DNA from 3 places in the Gordonia sp. PvP123 genome. Region 1 is predicted to be linked to each of the others. Evidence: riboswitches for the same ligand, from Rfam matches in the RefSeq annotation. Region 1 holds a riboswitch; each other region holds the start of a gene.
The links. A riboswitch is a leader RNA that binds a small molecule or an ion and turns the genes downstream of it on or off. The one in region 1 is predicted to bind thiamine pyrophosphate.

Region 1 (3,267 bases):
TTCCGAATGGGGGTTGGACTATTACAACCGGGCGGCGACCTCGCGGTCCAACATGTTCGAGAACCGAGCGAACGAAACCCAGTACTACTACCTCGATGTCGATTCTGCCGGTGTGCAATTGACCGGCGAGCATCAGTATGAGGTCACGTTTGCCGCAGGCGATCTGCCTCCGGTGGACGGGTTCTGGTCGCTGACGATGTACGACCCAGCACACTTTTTCGTGCCCAACGAGTTGGCGCGGTACTCGCTCGGCACCAAGAACAAGTCGCTGGTGTACGGCGAGGACGGTTCATTGACCCTTCAGGTCGGTAACAGTTCACCCGAAAAGCGCCGGCAGGCCAACTGGCTACCGTCTCCGGCCGGCGAATTCTCACTGTACCTACGTGCCTACGGTGGGCGATCGGCGATCGCTGACGGTTCCTGGATTCCACCGGTGGTGACCCGTCGATAGGGACGGCGCGGCCACGGGTCGTCGCCGATGCGTAGCGGCGAACCAGCCGTATCAGTCAGTCCGTTGAACCGGCGCCCAGTCGCCACAACGGATTGACCGGACCGTGACCGGCGCCCAGCGGATACGCAGCGGCCAGACAGCGCGTGACCCAACCCTTTCCGAAGCCGACCGCCTCGGGGACCGGGTAGCCGTGTGCGAGGGCGCTCGCGATCGCCGCGGCGAGGGTGTCGCCCGCGCCGTGGTCATGCGGGGTGTCGATCCGCTCATGACTGAGTTCGATGAACTGGTCACCGTCGTAGAGCAGGTCCGGGGACCGATCCGACGTCCGCAGGTGCCCGCCCTTGACCAGGGCACACCGCGGCCCGAGATCGAGCAGTGCCCTGGCGGCATCGCGCTGCGAATCGGCGTCGGTGACCTCGATCCCGGTGATCAAGCGGACCTCGTCCAGATTGGGTGTCACGACCGTGGCGAGGGGGAACAGCTTGTGACGCAACGTGTCGAGCGCGGAGTCGGCGAGCAGCTGGTTTCCGTGCATCGATGCGCACACCGGGTCGACCACCAGCGGGACGGATGCATCGCGGCCGATGCCGCTCGCGCCGCACTGCTCGACGATGGCCTCGATGATCGGTGCCGACGCGAGCATGCCGGTCTTCGCCGCGGCGACACCGATGTCACCGGCGACGGAGTCGATCTGCGCCGCCACGGTCTGCGGTGAGATCTCTTCGAAACCGCGGACACCCAGCGAGTTCTGGACGGTCACCGCAGTCACCGCGACACACCCGTGCACCCCGAGCAGAGCGAAGGTGCGCATGTCGGCCTGGATTCCCGCACCACCACCCGAATCCGATCCGGCGATGGTCAGGACCCGAACGGGAGCAGAACCGGGCTGTGCAACAGGGAGTTCCACGAAACCCTCGTCGAGCGTGCGTCGATGTCCGTCGACTGTGCGTTGTTCTGCGTCGACTGTGCGCATCACTTCTCGCCAACCGTCTCGAGGGACAGGGATCCGGAATCGGCGGGTGCGCTGCTGTCGTATGTGGCGGATACAGACGTACCCATGGCTCATCTCCCTACGCCGGCATTACCCGGACAGGTTCGAGCGGTCGGCGACCGCCCGTCGCCATCTCAGCCCTCGGTCATCGTGAGAGCCCCCGCGGTGTGTAGTTGTCGTGCGTCCGCAACCCTACATCGCCCGACGAGACGGGCGGGCAGGGTGCGGCGAACCGTATCGATATGCGACAACCGAGCCATGGGGTCGGCAGTTACGGTTCCGTAAGGTACCGTGTGACCCGGATCACAGGCGGGTGTCATGTCGAGTCAGGGCGGCGCGCGCCGGTGGTCCGATGTCCGTGATCACGAGGTGAGGAGGGTCGGGTGCTCCGCAAGCATCGTCAGCGACCACCACAGTCGGCGAAGTCGATTCTGCAACAGATCTCGCAGGTGGTACACAACCCCGACCGCGACCGATTCGAACTCTGGGTGGCCGGCGATCTGGTCGGCGTTCTCGGCTACACGACCGAGACGGCCGACGGTCAGACGACCATCACCGTGCTGCACACCGTGCTCTACGACGAGTACAGCGGACACGGTCTCGCCACCCGGCTCACCCGCACCGTCGTGCACTACACCCGCGAACAGGGCGCCCGGCTGCGTCCGGTGTGCACGTTCACCAAGCGCTACCTCGACAGCCATCCCGGGATCGTCACCCTCGCTCCGGTGTGAGGGGTGCGCCGGCTCAGTCGGCGAGCAGGGTCTCGCGCAGCACCTTCTTGTCGATCTTGCCGACCGCGGTCACCGGGAGGGTGGTCACGATCCGCACCGCGTCGGGCAGTTTGAACGAGGCGAGTCCGCGCTCGGCGAGGAACGCGCGGATGGTCGCGAGCTCCAGCGGCTGGGCCGGGGGGTGCTCATGCGAGAGCACCACGGCGGCGCAGATCTTCTCCCCGAGTGCGTCGTCGGGTAGGCCGACCACCGCCACCTGTCGGACCGAGTCGTGGGCGAGGAGGTTCTCCTCGACGTCGTCGGCAGCGACGTTCTCGCCGGCTCGGACGATGGTGTCCTTGATGCGGCCGGTCACCGCGAGGTGGCCCGACGGCAGCCTCGTCACCTTGTCGCCGGAGCGATAGAAACCGTCCGGCGTGAAGGACTTCTCGTTGTGGGCTGCGGCCCGGTAGTAACCGCGGATCGTGTACGGCCCACGCACCAGGAGTTCACCTTCCGTGCCATCGGGGACGTCGTCGCCGTCCTCGTCGACCACGCGCACCTCGTCGAGCTCCGACATCGGCGAACCCTGCACCTGGTGAACAAGCTCGCGCGGTTCATCGAGACGGGTGTAGCAGATCAGACCCTCGGCCATCCCGAACACCTGCTGCGCGACGGGGCCGAGTGCGGCGTCGAGGGCGACGGCGTCGGGCTGGGCCAACTTGGCGCCGCCGACCTGCAGCAGGCGCAGCGAGCTGATGTCGGCGGGTTCCCACTCGGTCGCCGCGCACCAGAGTTGCGCGAGGGCGGGGACGAGCGAGGTCACCGTGATGCGGTGTCGCTCGATCAGGTCGAAGGTGTTGTCCGGGCTGGGGTTGTCGGCGAAGACGGTGTGCCCGCCGACGCCGACCACACCGAGGATGCCCGGGCAGCTCAACGGGAAGTTGTGTGCTGCGGGCAGCGCGACGAGGTAGGTGTCGTCGGCGGTGAGGCCGGCGATGCCCGCCGACAGTCGCGCGTTGAGGTCGTAGTCGTCGTGCGTGCGGGCGATCAGTTTCGGCAGGCCGGTGGTTCCCCCCGAGACCAGGAACAGCGCAGGCAGACCGGGGTCGGGG
Region 2 (3,267 bases), on a different contig from region 1:
CTGGTTCCCGTTCGTCGAGCACGCCGCGCACCGGGGCGAGATCCATCCTGGACATGACCTGCGCGAGGTGTCCGAATGGGTTGCCCGCGTGCTGATCAGCCTGGGTACGTCGCCGGGTGAGACCGTCGACATCGACGACGCATCCCAGGTCCGACGACACCTCGAGGTCTTCATCCTCCCCGGGTTCCGCACCGATCCACGCCACTGACCGCGTCCGAGCCCCGGTCCTCCTCTGGTCTGAGTGACGCCGATCACCTAGACTGGTGTCCAGTCAACCGTCCGGCCGTCCCGGGCGGCCGAACGACGCCGTCGGAGGGCACCATGGATTTCGGGATCGTGCAGTTCACCAGTGATCGCGGATTGAAGCCGCACGTCCTCGCCCCACTCATCGAGAACGCGGGATTCGCTTCCTACTACGTTCCCGAACACGGGCACATCCCCACCAGGCGCGACGCGGCGCACCCGCGCACCGGTGACGAGACCCTGCCCGACGAGCGGTACATGCGCACGCTCGACCCGTGGACATCGCTGGCCGCCGCCGCCGCGGTCACCGAACGCATCCGTCTGGCCACGGCGGTCGCCCTTCCGGTGCAATCGGATCCGATCACGCTGGCCAAGACCATCGCGACCCTCGATCACCTCTCGAACGGGCGGGTGACCCTCGGCGTCGGATTCGGCTGGAATCTCGACGAACTCGCGGACCACAACGTGCCGCCGAAGCGCCGGCGCACCATGCTGCGCGAGTACCTCGAGGCGATGTCGACGCTGTGGTCGGAGGAAGAAGCCGAATACGACGGCGAATTCGTGCAATTCGGTCCCAGCTGGGCGTGGCCCAAGTCGACCCAGGCACACATCCCGGTCCAGGTGGGTGCGGCGGGCAACGAGAAGAACTTCAAGTGGATCGCGCGCAGCGCGGACGGCTGGATCACCACCCCGGGCGAGGAGGACATCGAGGGTTCGGTGTCGCTGCTCAAGCAGATCTGGGCCGACGCAGGTCGCACCGGCGATCCCGAGATCGTCGTCCTCGACTTCCGACCGGTTCCCGAGAAACTCGAGAAGTGGCGCGAGATCGGTGTCACGACAGTGCTGTACGGCCTGCCCGACGACTCGGTGGAGCGCGCGACCGGTTACCTCGCGAAACTCGCGGGAAAGTTGGGTATCGCTCCGGCAGTCGTGTAGAGGCCCGAATCCCTCTGCTAGCCTGGGTGCGTTCTGACACGGGGTGCTCCGCGACTGCGGGGCTGAGATGAGACCCGAGAACCTGTCCAGGTAATGCTGACGAAGGGATGTCATGTCTTTGCATGCGCACGCGCCGGATCCCGGCCGCTTCACCGACCACCTGTGGGAACAGACGACAGCTCTGCGAGCGTCGATCGACGATCTCGAATTCCTGCACCGCCTCGGAGACGGCACGCTGCCCCTCGAGGTGTTCCGCACCTACCTGGAGCAGGACTCGCTGTACCTGGCCGGGTACTCGAAAGCACTCGCGATCCTGGCGTCGAAGTCGCCCGACCCGCAGACCGCGGCATTCTGGGCGAACTCGTCGTCGACCGCGGCCACCGTCGAGGTCGCCCTGCACGGCGACCTGCTCGGGGGCGGCCAGTTGCCGCCGCGGCAGGGTGAGCCCGAGCCGTCGACCGCGTGCCTGGCCTATGTGTCCTACCTGATCGCCACCGCAGCGACCGAGTCGTACGCGGTCGGCGCCGCCGCAACGCTGCCCTGCTTCTGGATCTACGCCGACGTCGGCCGGGGACTGGCGGCGAGCGCCGCCGAGGTCCTCGCCGCCGACCCGAAGCACCCGTATGCCCAGTGGGTGACCACCTACGACGCCCCGGAGTTCCAGGAATCCGCCGCCCGGGCAAGGGAACTGGTGGATGCGGCGGCGGCGTCGGCCGGCGCGCCGGAACGGGCTGCGATGTCCGCGGCGTTCACCATCGCCACCCGGTACGAGCTCATGTTCTGGGACACCGCGCTGAACCCCTACGCATGGCCCGCCGCATGACCGGCCGCGCGCGCCGCGTCCTGGCCTGCCTCGTTGCCACCGTCGCGGTGTTGTCGACGGCCACCGCGTGTGGGTCGGACACCGCCTCCGACAACACCATCCGGTTCGCGCTCGACTGGACCCCGAACACCAATCACACGGGCCTGTTCGTGGCGCAACAGCGCGGGTACTTCGCCGAGTCCGGCCTCGACGTCGAGATCCTGCCCTACAACAACACCTCCGTCGACACCGTCGTGGACGCGGGGAACGCCGAATTCGGGATCAGCACCCACAGTTCGTCCACCTTCTCTCGGGCATCGGGCGCGCACACGATCTCCGTGCTGGCACCACTGCAGCGGTGGGCGACAGGTATCGGTGTCCGCGCCGACCGCGACGACATCACGAGCCCGAAGGACCTCGACGGCAAGACCTATGCCGGGTTCGGTGACCCCGGCGAGGTGGAGACACTCAAGCGGGTGATCCGGAACGACGGCGGCACAGGTGAATTCACCTCGGTCACCCTCGGCACCTCCGCATACGAGGCCGTCTATTCCGGGAAGGCGGACTTCACCGTCTCGTATCTCGCCTGGGAGGGCATCGAGGCCGAGCACCACGGAACGCCGATGAGGTATTTCCACTACACGGACTTCGGTTTCCCGGAGGCCTACGCGATCGTCGTCGACGCCAACGAGGACTGGCTGAACGAGAACCCGGAGCGTGCGGCGACGTTCGTACGGGCGCTGCAACGCGGCTACCAGGCTGCGGCCGATGACCCGGATGCCGCCGCCCGCGACCTCATCGCCGCCAATCCGGGCGCGTTCAACGACGAGAAGCTGGTCGTCGAGAGCCAGCGGATGCTTGCCGCCCAGTACATGAAAGACGCGAACGGCCGGGTGGGCGGGCAGACGCTCGAGCAGTGGGCCGGGAACTCTGGGTTCCTCTACCGCAGTGGGCTTCTCACGGGTCCGGACGGGGCCGCGCTCACAGCCGAGCCGGACTGGTCGACCTACTTCACCAATGATTACCTCGACGCGTCCCGCTAGCACCGGCCTCCGGCGGGCCGCGCCCGCGATCGTGGCGGTGGTGGTACTCGTCGCGGCCTGGCAGGTCTATGTCGATCTCAGCGGGGTCCGACCGCAACTGCTGCCGTCGCCGTCCCGGGTCGCGGCACAGGGGTGGGCGCATCGGGACGAGATCGGGGTGCACGCCGGGGCGACGCTTCAGGTCACCCTGATCGGCTTCGCGGTGTCACTGGTCCTGGCATGGGTACTGGCGATCATCGTCGA
Region 3 (3,267 bases), on a different contig from region 1:
GCTTGACCCAGTCGGTCTCGAACGCCTCGCGCGCCAACTGCGCGGTCAGCACCGCCTCGGCGGTGGTGTGGCACCCCGCCGTGTTCGGCAGGACCGCGATGTCGAGCCTCCGCAGCAGGTCGAAGACCCCGGTGCCCGAGGCGGCGTCGACGCGGCGGACCGCGACGGTGGTGAGTTCGGTGCCCGACGCGACGAGTGCGCGTTCCAGGGTCGCGAGATTCGACGCGCCCCCGGTGCCGGTGATGAGCCGAGACGAGAACTCGCGGCCGCCGATCCGCAACGGGTCGGGTGTCAACTGGTCAGCCACCCTGCACCGCCGTGACGATCTCGACGACGGCGCCGTCGGTCATGGTGTGCCGGTCCCAGCGGCCGCGCGGGACGACCGCGCCGTCCACCGCGACTGCGATCCCGCGATCCGGCAACCCGAGTCCGGCGACCACATCGCGCACCGAGGCGTCGGCATCGACGTCCACTGTCTCGCCGTTCACCGTGATACTCATTCCTCGACTCCTTCCAGGATCGACAGGACCCGCTCCGCGGTACCGGGAGCGAGGACGATCCCATTGCGTCCGTGCCCGGTCGCCACGACCGTGCGGGCGTCCACGCGGGTGACGAGCGGTAACCCGTCGGCGGTGCACGGCCGCAGGCCGGCCGCCGCTTCGGTCAGCTCATACGTCCGCAGCCCGGGCATCACCTCGATCGCGTCGGCCAGCAGGTCGGCGACCCCGCCGGCCTGGGGCGTCCGGTCGGCCATCCCCTCCGCCTCGTACTGGGTGGCCCCGACGACGACCCCGTCCTCGCGCGGGACCACGTACACGGCGCGGCCGTGCAGGCGAGCCCGGACGACGTGGTCGGGCGGGGGCACCGACCACCGCGTGCGACGAAGCCGCAGGATCTCCCCCTTGGCCGGGTGCAGGTCGACGTCCGGCCACAGTGCCGCGGTGCCGAGTCCGGCGGCGAGCAGGACCTGCGCGTCAGGGCGCAGGTCGTCGACATCGGACAGGGACTCGAGGCGAGCGGAGACGAGCTCCACGCCGGCACCGGTGGCCGCGGCGCGCAGCGCCTCGAGCAGTCGGCGGTTGTCCACCGACCATTCGCCGATCGCGCGGTAGCCACCGACGAGTCGAGAACTCAGTGACGGTTCCAGTGTTCGGATGTCGCGGCCGGTCACCGGCTGTAGCGCGGCATCGGTGCCGGGCTGACCGGACCAGACGAAGTCGGCGAGGTGTCGCAGATACTCGAGGTCGGTGGCCGAGGCCGCGACGAAGAGCGAGTCGGTGGCGGTGACGACGGCCGGATCGTCGAGTCGCTTCACGAGCGCAGGCCAGCGGCGGACCGACTCGACCGACAGGGCGAGCGATGCCTCCTCGCCGGGGATCCCCTCGCCGAGCGAACCGAGCATGCCGCCCGCGACCCACGAGGCGCGCTCCTCGGTGCCGGCGTCGAGTACGCGAACCCGCCACCCGGCGTCGGCCGCGGCGAGCGCGCACGTCAACCCGATGACGCCGCCGCCCACGACCGTGAGCAGGCGGTGCGCAGGCTTCTGCTGAGGGGAATTCACGCTGGAATCACCTTCCTTCGCCGGAATGACCCGGATCAGGTTCGACGGTCAGCGGATGGGTCCGCACTCTCAGCCCGGCCGATCCGGACTCCCGTGTGTTCGTGCGGTCCACCCTACGCCCGGGCCTCGGGCGTCCGGTTAGCCTGGTCGGCGTGACGACCCCGAACCCCACCACGTCAGCGTCCGCGGACTCCGGCCGCGCGGCGGACCGTCGTCGTCGGCTCTCCGCGGCCCGCCTCTACCTGTGCACCGACGCCCGGCGCGAACGCGGCGACCTCCTCGACTTCGTCGATGCCGCGCTCGCGGGCGGCGTCGACATCGTGCAGCTCCGTGACAAGAACTCACCGGGCGAACGCGAGTTCGGGACCCTCGAGGCGCGGGAGGAACTCGAGATCCTCGCCGGCTTGCGGGCCGTCGCCGATGCGCACGGCGCATTGCTGGCGGTCAACGACCGCGCCGACATCGCGGCGCTCTCCGGCGCCGATGTCCTGCACGTGGGACAGGGCGACCTCGCGCCGTCGGCGGCCCGCCGGATCGTCGGCCCGGAGGTGATCATCGGCGCCTCGACCCACGACCCCGACCAAGCCGCCGCCGCGATCGCCGACGAGGACGTCGACTACTTCTGCGTCGGCCCGTGCTGGACCACGCCCACCAAACCCGGCCGCGCCGCCGCCGGCCTCGACCTCGTCTCCGCAACTTCGGAAATGCTGTCGGGGACAACACAATCGCCGAAGCCGTGGTTCGCCATCGGCGGGATCGACGCCGGCCGCGTCGGCGAGGTGACCGCGCTCGGGGCCCGGCGGATCGTCGTCGTCCGAGCCATCACCGCGGCCGCCGACCCGGCCGCCGCGGCCCGCGACCTCGCCGGGATGCTGTAGCGGCTCACCGCCGGCCGCGGGCAAACACGTTTGCCCGGTCGATACCTCGGGTCTATGGTGGACCGATCATGTTGTGCATCACGAGCGTTCTCGTAACCCGCCGCAGCGGGGTCTGACTCTGACCGACCCCCCGCTGCGGGTCGGTTGCGCTCTCCAGTCGGTCATCCGTTCTTCGACCGAAATCGGTTAATGAGATGCACCCTCTTCATCTGTCCCATCCATCCTGTTCGTGGCATGAGTGCGGCGACCGCCGCGGTGACGATCTGTTCACCGAGCGGTACGGACGTCCGCTTCCCCCTGGAATGCACGAGGAGGCGACCGGGATGACCTGGCAGGAATTCACCGACGAATACTCCCGCGGCGGCGCGATCCGGCTCGGATCATGGTCGGTCGTGTCGTGTCCGGGCGACCTGGTCGAGTGCCGGGCGACACTCGCGATCGCCGACCGCATCAGGTCGTGCAGCGCGGTCGCCGCCGGTCCGGTCGGCGCGATGACCTCGATCCTCCACGACGTCGGCGCCCCGGTTCAGATCGTCCGCCTGCATCAGCGGGTGGTCGACGGCGTGGTCACGACGTTCCTGCTGTGCGAGAACGACGGCCGCCAGGCGTGGGCCGCCGGCGAGGGTGCGAGCGGCGACGAGGCGAACGTCCACGCCCTGATCGCGGGCGCGAACCGTCTGCTGGACGCCGATCGTGTCGGGGTCTGACGGGTAGGGAGCGGGACTCAGCTCTGGGGGTCGAGCATCGCGATGCGCTCGCGAAGCGTGGGCCAGGCGAGCCCGAACGCCGGGTGCAGCGGCAGCTGGTCGACGCGCTTCTCGTCGACCC

Region 2: it holds a riboswitch for thiamine pyrophosphate, as region 1 does, so the genes downstream of both, ABIC25_RS23630 (TenA family protein) here and thiD (bifunctional hydroxymethylpyrimidine kinase/phosphomethylpyrimidine kinase) in region 1, are expected to answer to the same signal.
Region 3: it holds a riboswitch for thiamine pyrophosphate, as region 1 does, so the genes downstream of both, thiO (glycine oxidase ThiO) here and thiD (bifunctional hydroxymethylpyrimidine kinase/phosphomethylpyrimidine kinase) in region 1, are expected to answer to the same signal.

What each region holds. Positions count from the first base shown of each region.
Region 1 is NZ_JBEPPN010000005.1:57,269-60,535, reverse strand. It holds gene ABIC25_RS10520 (DUF1214 domain-containing protein) at 1-451, shown strand, start outside; gene thiD (bifunctional hydroxymethylpyrimidine kinase/phosphomethylpyrimidine kinase) at 507-1,424, opposite strand; TPP riboswitch at 1,502-1,616, opposite strand; gene ABIC25_RS10510 (GNAT family N-acetyltransferase) at 1,826-2,173, shown strand; gene ABIC25_RS10505 ((2,3-dihydroxybenzoyl)adenylate synthase) at 2,187-3,267, opposite strand, start outside.
Region 2 is NZ_JBEPPN010000016.1:64,681-67,947, forward strand. It holds gene ABIC25_RS23620 (TetR/AcrR family transcriptional regulator) at 1-208, shown strand, start outside; gene ABIC25_RS23625 (LLM class F420-dependent oxidoreductase) at 322-1,179, shown strand; TPP riboswitch at 1,209-1,304, shown strand; gene ABIC25_RS23630 (TenA family protein) at 1,292-2,002, shown strand; gene ABIC25_RS23635 (ABC transporter substrate-binding protein) at 1,999-3,024, shown strand; gene ABIC25_RS23640 (ABC transporter permease) at 2,999-3,267, shown strand, end outside.
Region 3 is NZ_JBEPPN010000006.1:114,094-117,360, forward strand. It holds gene ABIC25_RS13045 (thiazole synthase) at 1-307, opposite strand, end outside; gene thiS (sulfur carrier protein ThiS) at 300-500, opposite strand; gene thiO (glycine oxidase ThiO) at 497-1,561, opposite strand; TPP riboswitch at 1,556-1,666, opposite strand; gene thiE (thiamine phosphate synthase) at 1,714-2,439, shown strand; gene ABIC25_RS13065 (hypothetical protein) at 2,763-3,146, shown strand; gene ABIC25_RS13070 (NUDIX hydrolase) at 3,164-3,267, opposite strand, start outside.